DNA from 2 places in the Isoptericola maris genome. Region 2 is predicted to be linked to the other one. Evidence: riboswitches for the same ligand, from Rfam matches in the RefSeq annotation. Region 2 holds a riboswitch; the other holds the start of a gene.
What was found. Region 2 has a riboswitch for S-adenosylmethionine ahead of ACH5HR_RS06655 (methylenetetrahydrofolate reductase). Riboswitches for the same ligand answer to the same signal wherever they lie in the genome.
Positions count from the first base shown of each region.

Region 1 (4,405 bases), on a different contig from region 2:
TCGGCCCGGACGGTACCGCGCGGGCCGTGGGGGCCGAGCACGGCGGCCGGTTCCGGCTGGGGGTGAGCACCTGGTCCGCGTGGGACGACTACTACGACATCACCGTGGACCCGGAGGCGACGGCGGCCCTCGACGCGGGCGTGGCGGCCCTGAGCGGGCTCGGCCACGGCGTCGAGGAGCACCGGTGGGACCCGGCGCCCGAGTACGGCGACGCGTTCCGCAGCCTGTGGATGGGCGGCGCCTCGGCGGTGCCGATCGACGACCAGGCCGCGCTGGACCAGCTCGAGCCGCTGACCCGCTGGCTGATCGGGCGTGGCCGCGAGGTGCCCGCCCGCGAGCTGGTCGAGGCGCTGCGGGTGCTCACCGCGTTCGAGCGCCGGCTCATCGCGGGCCTGGGTTCGTTGGATGCGGTGGTGACGCCCGCGCTGGCCATGACGCCGCGGCCCGTCGGGTGGTTCGACCCCGAGGACCCCGACCGGAACTTCGCCCAGCAGTGCCAGTACACGCCGTTCACGTCGTGGCTCAACGTCGCCGGGCTGCCGGCGATCACCGTGCCCACGCACTGGACCGACGACGGCCTGCCGATGGGCATCCAGATCATCGGGCGCCCCGGCGGCGAGCTGACGCTGCTGGCCCTGGCCGCCCAGCTCGAGGACGTGCTGCGCTGGCCGGAGCGGCGCCCGCCGGTCTGGTGAGCCGTACTACCTCGGCGTGGGCCGTCAGGCGTCTTCGGGGAGGCAGCCGAACGCCTCGTCCCGGCCGGGGCCGGCGGTGACGAGCAGCCCTTCCAGCCCTGATCCCTCGGGCACCGGACGCGGGTCGTCGACCACGATCCAGAGGCCGTCGACCACGTCGTAGTGCGCCTGCGGGCCGTCCGTCACCAGGGTGCCCACGGCTGCGACCAGCCGTTCGACCTCTTCGCCGGCGGTGCCGACACCCACGGACGACCGGACCGCCCCGGCGCCGTACCCGAGCCGGGAGAGCAGCGGGTGCGCGCAGAACCGGCCGTCGCGCACCCCGATGCCGTGCTCGGCCGACAGGTAGGCCGCGACCTGTCCGGGCTCGTACCCGTCCACGGTGAACGTCACGACCCCGACGGCGTCGGCCGCGTCGGGCCAGAGCCGCACCACCTCTACGCCGTCGATCGCCTCGAGGCCCGTGACGAGCCGTCCGCGCAGGGTGTCCTCGTGCTCGCGCAGCGTCTGGCCGTCGATCTCGCCGAGCGCCTCGCAGGCGGCGGCGAGCGCCACCGCCCCGAGCACGTTGGGCGACCCGGCCTCGTGCCGCGCCGGGCCGTCGTGCCACTCCGTGCCGTCGACGCGCACGCTGCGCACGGCGCCACCGCCCGCGAGGTACGGCGTGCCGGTGTCGAGCCAGTCGCGACGGCCCACGAGCACGCCCGCGCCGAACGGGGCGTACGTCTTGTGCCCGGAGAACGCGAGATAGTCGACGCCGGTCTCGGCCAGCGAGAAGCGGCGGTGCGGGACGAGCTGCGCCCCGTCGAGCAGCACGCGGGCGCCGACGGCGTGCGCCGACTCGACCAGGTCCGCCACCGGCAGCACCTCGCCCGTGACGTTCGAGGCGCCGGTCAGGGCCAGGAGCGCGTACCCCTGCCCGACGGCGGCAGCCGCCGCGAGCTCCTCGCGCAGCGCCGTGACGGTGGCGGCGGCCGTCTCGCAGCCGGTCAGCACCGTGGCGCGGGCGGACCGCTGCCAGGGCAGGAAGTTCGCGTGGTGCTCCACGTCGAGGACGAGCACCCGGCCCGGCTCGCCGTCGTCGGACGCCGGGAGGCAACCCGCCAGGAGGTTGAGCGCGTCGGTGGTGTTGCGCACGATCAGTGTGGCGTCGTCGTCCCGGGCCCCGACGAACTCGCCGATGGTGCGCCGAGCGGTCTCGTACAGGGAGGTGGCCACCTGCGAGAGATAGCCGGCACCGCGGTGCACGGAGGCGTACAGCGGGAGCGTGCGCGTGATGCGGTCGGCGACGGCCTGCAGCGCGGGGGCGGAGGCCGCGACGTCGAGGTTCGCGTAGGGGACGCGGCGTCCGTCGACGAGCGGGGCGGGCGTGTCGTGGCCGACCACCGGCAGGACGGGGCGCAGGTGGCCCACCTCGGCGTCGGGACAGGCGAGGGTCTCGGTGAGAGCGGTCATGCGGTCCTCCTCAGGTTCCGGGGAGCGACCTCCCCGCGCTTGCCCGACGCCGGACGGCGCGGAGCCAGGTCGTCACCCGGGGCACCCCGCCGCGAGGGGAGGGTTGCCGGCCAGCGAGCCGGGGCTTCGCGCTGGCGCTCATGACCTGCTGCCATGGTCACCAATCGCGAGCGGCGATGTCAACAGATGGGCGCGTTGTCTCAGGATGCGGGCACCTGAGGGTCGCGTGCCGGAGAGGAGGAGACGATCTGGCATGAAGAAGTACATCCTCTTCGACCATGACGGCGTGCTCGTGGACACCGAGCACTGGTACTTCAAGGCCGGCGAACGCGCCTTCGCCGACGTCGACCTGACGTTGGACAAGCCGCAGTACCTGAGCGACATGAGCAACGGCCTGGGCACGTGGGTCCAGGCCAGGTCGGCGGGTGTCGACGAGCAGACGATCGATCGGCTCCGCGAGGCACGCGACGACTACTACCAGGAGTACCTGCGGACGCAGCAGATCGAGATCGACGGCGTCGTCGAGGTGCTGGCCGAGCTGTCACGGCACGCGCGTCTGGCCGTCGTGACGACCGCCAAGCGCGCGGACTTCGACCTCATCCACGAGAAGCGGCAGATCCGCGCCTTCATGGACTTCGTCCTCGTGCGTGAGGACTACGAGCGCGCCAAGCCGGACCCCGAGCCGTACCTCATGGGCTTGGAGCGCTTCGGCGCCACCAGGGCCGAGACCTTGGTCGTGGAGGACTCGGCCCGTGGGCTGCGGTCAGCAGTGGCGGCCGGCATCGACTGCGCCGTCGTCCACCACGAGTTCACTCGGTCCGGCGACTTCTCGGGTGCGACCTTTCGAATCGAAGCGCTGGGCGAGCTGACCGACATCGTCCGGGGCGATGGGCTCCCCTCGGAGAGCTCACGGACCAAGCAGTGACAGCGGAACGACGGCGATCCCGTCCTCGGGGCGCCGGTAGGCGATGGGCCCTGTGGTGACGACGACGGCGTCGAGCAGGTCGTCCCCCAGCTTCTCCTTGAGCCACCGCAGGTGCTTGACATCATGATCTGTCGGGTGCGGCGCGACCTTGACCTCGATGGCCACCACCTTGCCGTCGTCCCGCTCGACGATCAGGTCGACCTCGTGGTCACCCTGCTTGGTCCGCAGGTGCGAGACCTTGGCCTCGTGCGTCTCGGCATGGACGAGGACCGACAGTGCGACCAGGTGCTCGAACATGGCGCCGAGCAGGAGTCCGTCGCGGATGGTCACCTTTCCCGGGTGAGGACGCTCGAGAAGACCACGCGCACCGACACCGAGCAGCCTCATGGCCAAGGCAGGGTCTGCCAGGAAATGCTTGGGCGACTGCGCGAGCGACGCCAGGCGCCGCCGGGGCCCGAGCCACGCCGGCACCTGGTCGATCAGCCAGAGCCGGGCGAGCGTGTCCCGGTAGGCAATGGTCGCCGAACGCGACGGCTTGTCGACCTGCCCCGACGTCGATGCGTTGAGGATGGACTCGTAGGACGCCGTCGAGCTCGTGGCCGCGGCGAAGGCCGTCAGCCAGGCACGGAGCGTCTCCGGCCTGCGCACCACGTGCCCGACCTCACTGAACTCGTGATCCACGATGCGCGCGACATACCCGTTCAACGCCCGCACCCGCATCCGCTCAGGAAGGGTCCGCATTCCGGGGAACCCTGACGCAGCGATCTCCTCGGCGTAGTCGCGCAGCACCAGCTCGGATCGTCCACTGACGGGCGCCGGGTGATCGCCGAGCAGTTCACCGAACGACACCGTGGGTTCGACCAGGCCTCGCTCGTCCATCGACATGGGGCGCATGCGGAGTCGCACGATGCGCCCCGCGCCCGAGTGCGTCCGCTCGGTCGGTGTTGCTGACCCGGTCAGCAGGTAGCTTCCTGGCGGCGCCCCGCGGTCCACCGCGCGGCGCACCCTGTCCCACGTAGCGGGCACCTGCTGCCATTCGTCGACGAGCACGGGCCGCGGCTCCTCGGTGAGCCACGAGGTGTCGATCTCGGCGAGCCGCGCCTCATCCGGGTCGTCGAGCGAGAGCACGGTTCGGGCCAGACGACGTGCCGTCGCTGTCTTCCCGACGCCCTTCGGCCCTTCGAGCGCGACGGCAGGCAGACCCGACATGACGTCGTCCAACAGGCCATCAACTGCTCGCGGGGTGTAGTCCATGGAGTCGACATTACCCCAGGCCATGCGCTCAAGACTACAGATCGACGCACTTAAACACTACAGATTTACGGTCCTG
Region 1 is NZ_JBLUNY010000002.1:265,560-269,964, forward strand. It holds gene ACH5HR_RS05370 (amidase) at 1-695, shown strand, start outside; gene ACH5HR_RS05375 (aminotransferase class V-fold PLP-dependent enzyme) at 720-2,150, opposite strand; SAM riboswitch class IV at 2,181-2,296, opposite strand; gene ACH5HR_RS05380 (HAD family hydrolase) at 2,404-3,075, shown strand; gene ACH5HR_RS05385 (ATP-binding protein) at 3,058-4,353, opposite strand.
Region 1: it holds a riboswitch for S-adenosylmethionine, as region 2 does, so the genes downstream of both, ACH5HR_RS05375 (aminotransferase class V-fold PLP-dependent enzyme) here and ACH5HR_RS06655 (methylenetetrahydrofolate reductase) in region 2, are expected to answer to the same signal.

Region 2 (4,405 bases):
AGGGCCAGGGCCGCCACGCTCCCCGACCCCGACGGCGCTCCGCCGCGCGTCGCAGCACCGGCCGTCACCAGCACTAGCGCCGCCGCCGCGATCAGCGGCCCGGCCACCGGGTGCCCACCCACGACGACGGCCGCGACGAGGCACGCGGCGGCGAGCAGCGCCGGCACCACGGCACGCCGGTCCGGTGCCGCCGCGCCCTCTCCCACGCCGGTCCCCGCCACCTGCTCCATCCCCGAGCCCTTCTACGCCGCGAGCTCCTGGCCGCTCAGCTGGTGGATCGACGTCATGACCTGGTCGGTCAGCTCGCGGCGGGCCTGGGCGGGCCGCAGCGTGGCGGTGATCTGGCGGTTCGGGTCGATCGGCACGCCGAAGTCGACGCGGATGCCGCGGACGGGCCGGGGCAGGCGCCGTCCGACCGGCTGGACCTTGTCGGTGCCGTGCATCGCGACCGGCACCACGGGCGCCCCGCCCGCGAACGCGAGCCAGGCCACACCGGTGCGCCCCCGCTGCAGCCGCCCGTCGCGCGAGCGGGTGCCCTCCGGGTAGATGCCGAACGCTCCCCCGCGCTCGAGCACGTCCAGCGCGTCCTGGAGCGAGCGCTGGCCGGCGCGCGGGTCGTCCCGGTCGACGGGGATGTGGCCCATCGTGGTGAAGAACCAGCGCGAGAGGCGACCCTTGAGCCCGCGGCCCGTCCAGTACTCCGCCTTGGCGATGAACGTGACGTGCCGCGGAACCACGAGCGGCAGGATGATCGAGTCGATCACCGACAGGTGGTTGCTCGCGATGATGACCGGCCCGCGGCGGGGGACGTTGTGCAGCCCGGTGACCTGGGGACGCAGGAACACGTACACCAGGAGCGAGCACACGAGCTTGAGGATGCGGTACGTCACCGGCTCATCATCCCTCAGCCGAGGGTGACGAGGTAGTCCTCGGCCTCGTCGTCCCAGGCGAGCCGGACGGCGTCGGCGGCCGCGGCAGCCTTGCAGAACTGGAGGAACCCGCCGTAGCCGAGGGCCTTCTCCGAGAAGTCGGGGCGACGCTTGCGCACGTGGTTCTTCAGGCCGGAGAGGGCCGCGGTGCCGCCCGCGTCCTGCACGACGGCGCGCAGCAGGTCGAACGCCTTGGCGCTGTCCGGCTGCTCCGGGAGCTCGACCACCGGGTCGCCCGACGACGGTCCGTCGCTCAGGACGATGACGTCCCGGTCGGCGAGGTAGCGCAGGAACTCCCCAAAGGTGCGGAAGCCGTAGTCGGACTCGCTGAACGTCGGCTCCTTGCGCACCAGCGTGCGCTTCAGCTGCGACGCCGTCACCGAGCCGGAGGCCGAGCCCTGCAGGCCGGCGAGGGTCTGGGCGACCTTGACCTCCATGGTGGGCGGCTCGCCGGTGGGGGCGTCGTCGTCCTCGTCGGTGGCCGGTTCGGGCGCTCGGTCGGGCACGTCGACCGGTTCGGGCAGCGTGATCTCGGGCTTCTTGCGCCGGGTCCTGCCGCCTGACGCCGCGGTGGCCGGGGCCTCCTCGGCGGGCGGCAGCTCCTCGGCGACGGCCGCGGCCTTGGCCCGGCCGCCGGTGGCGCGCGAGCTGCCCGAGCGGCCGGAGCCGGAGCGCCGCGCGGGGCTCTTCTTCTGGGGTGCCTCGGACTCGTCGGGGACCTCGACGCCCTCGAGCCGGTCGTAGAAGAGGAACTCGTCGCAGGCGGAGGGCAGCAGGCGGGAGGTGGACTTCTCGACCCCGACGCCGATGACGCGCTTGTCGAGCTCGCGCAGCTTGTGCACGAGCGGGGAGAAGTCCGAGTCGCCTGTACACATGACGAACGTCGAGATGTACTCACGCTCGAAGGCCATCTCGATGGCGTCGACGACCATCTTGATGTCGGCGGCGTTCTTCCGCGACGCGCCCATGCGCTGCGGCATCTCGATGAGCTCGACCTGATGACGGGTCAGCATCCGGCGGTCCTCGTCGAAGTACGACCAGTCCGCGTACGCGCGCCGCGTCACCACCCGGCCCCGCACGGCGAGGGCGTCGGCGATCGGCTGGAAGTCGAACTGCATCCCGCCCAGGTGCTCCCGGGCGCCGAGCGCGAGGTTCTCGTAGTCGAGGAAGACGGCAAGGCGCTCTTCGGTGTCCATGCCCGCCAGCCTACGGCGCCACCAGCCGAACCGGTGCATCTCATCATACGGTCGCGGTTGTCCGCAGGGTGAACCATGCGTACAGTCGAGCCCGAAGCCATCCAGAGCGGCCGAGAGTCCTGGCTCGACGACGCCGCAGCAACCCGTTCTCCGACGGAAGCCTCCCGAGGACGAAGGTGCTCAACGCCAGGCCTGATGGAGTGACGCATGGTCGCAGAGGCACCCCCGCACGTCCCGGCACACCGGCACCGCCCGACGGTGAGCTTCGAGCTCATGCCGCCCCGCCGGCCCGACGCCGCCCCCCGGTTCTGGGAGACGGCGCGCCGACTGGTCGCGGCGAACCCCGACTTCGTGTCGGTGACCTACGGCGCCGGCGGCGGCGACCGCGCCACCGCCCGGCACGTCGTGGCGACCCTGCTGGGCGGCACCCCCGTGCTGCCCATCGCCCACCTGACCTGCGTCGGAGCCTCCCGCGAGGACGTCTCCACCGTCATCGACGAGTTCCTCGAGGCCGGTGTCCGCTCGTTCCTCGCGCTGCGCGGCGACCCGCCGAAGGACCAGCCCGACTGGCGCCCGCCGGCCGACGGCGTGCACTCCTCGATCGAGCTGGTCGCACTGCTGCGCGAGGTCGAGGCCCGGCGCTGCGCCGTCGACCCGGCCGCCGCCGTCCGCGGCGCCGCTCGGCCGCTGACCGTCGCGGTGGCGACCTTTCCGGACGGCAACCGCCAGGCGGGCACCACCCGCACGCAGGAGGTGCAGCGCCTGCTGGAGAAGCAGCAGGCCGGAGCCTCGTTCGCCATCACCCAGCTCTTCTACGCCGCGGACAGCTACACCGACTTCGTCGCCGAGGCCCGTGCGGCCGGCGTGACGATCCCGATCCTCGCCGGGCTGATGCCCACGACCGAGCCGCGCCGGCTCCGTCGTGTCGAGGAGCTCACCGGCGTCCCCGCGCCCCAGCACCTGCTGGACGCGCTGGACGCCCTGCCGGACCCGGAGGCGCAGCACGCCTACGGGACCGCGTACTCCGTCGAGCTCGCCCAGCGCATGCTCGACGCGGGCGCACCCGGCCTGCACGTGTACACGTTCAACAAGTACCGACCCGCTCTGGACCTGCTCGAGGGTGTTCACCTCGGCGGTCGGACGCCGCACGGCGTCCCTGACCTGGCCAGAAGGCCGCTGGTACCGGGCATCCCGACCGTGGCTCCCGCCGTCTGACGCCTTGCCGAACATCGAGGTCCCGCCCGCAATGCGCGGTCATTGCGGTCGCGACCTCGACGCTCGGCGACGTCGCGACACGGAAGCACCGACACCTGGAGTGCTCATGACCACACCGACCGAACCCCACCGCCCCACCACCGCGTTCCCCGGCGGCACGATCCTCGGCTATCCCCGCATCGGCCGCCGCCGCGAGCTCAAGCGCGCCGTCGAGTCCTTCTGGGCCGGGCGCGCCGACGCCGTCGACCTCGAGGTCGCGGCCGGCGCGCTGCGCCGCGACACCCTGCGACGCCTCGTCTCGCTCGGGCTGGACCCCGAGGACGGCTCCGTCCCCGGCTCCTTCTCGTTCTACGACCAGGTGCTCGACGTCGTGGCGCTGCTCGGTGCCGTCCCGACCCGGTTCCGGGACCTGATCGACGGCGACGACGGATCGCTCGACCTGGACGGCTACTTCACCGTGGCCCGGGGCCGCGGCGACGACGCGCCGCTCGAGATGACCAAGTGGTTCGACACGAACTACCACTACCTGGTCCCCGAGATCAGCGAGACGACGCCGATCTCCTTCGCGGACCACCGCATCGTCCGTGAGTTCGCCGAGGCCAAGGAGGCGGGCGTCACCACCCGGCCGGTCCTCGTCGGGCCGGTCACCTTCCTCGCGCTGTCCAAGGCCGCCGACGACGCGGGCGAGGGCTTCCACCCCCTCGACCGGCTCGACGACGTGGTCGCCGCGTACGCCGAGCTGCTCCGGGCGCTGGCCGCCGTCGGCGTGCCGTGGGTGCAGCTCGACGAGCCCGTCCTCGTCTCGGACACGGTCGACGCTACCGCCCAGCGGGTCGATGCCGCGATCACCTCCGCGTACCGCGCGATGGCGACCGACCTCGCCGCCCGGTCCGACGACGACGGTCTCGACGCCGAGGCGGAGCGCCCGGCCATCCTCGTGGCCGCCCCGTTCGGCGGGCTCGCGACCGGCACGTCCGGCGAAGCGGCCGACGGCGGCGCTCGCGACGGCCTGGCGCTGCTCGCCGCGACCGACGTGGACGCCATCGCGATCGACCTGGTCAAGGG
Region 2 is NZ_JBLUNY010000003.1:1,523-5,927, reverse strand. It holds gene ACH5HR_RS06670 (CPBP family intramembrane glutamic endopeptidase) at 1-230, opposite strand, end outside; gene ACH5HR_RS06665 (lysophospholipid acyltransferase family protein) at 243-890, opposite strand; gene ACH5HR_RS06660 (NYN domain-containing protein) at 905-2,125, opposite strand; SAM riboswitch class I at 2,220-2,327, shown strand; gene ACH5HR_RS06655 (methylenetetrahydrofolate reductase) at 2,333-3,340, shown strand; gene metE (5-methyltetrahydropteroyltriglutamate--homocysteine S-methyltransferase) at 3,447-4,405, shown strand, end outside.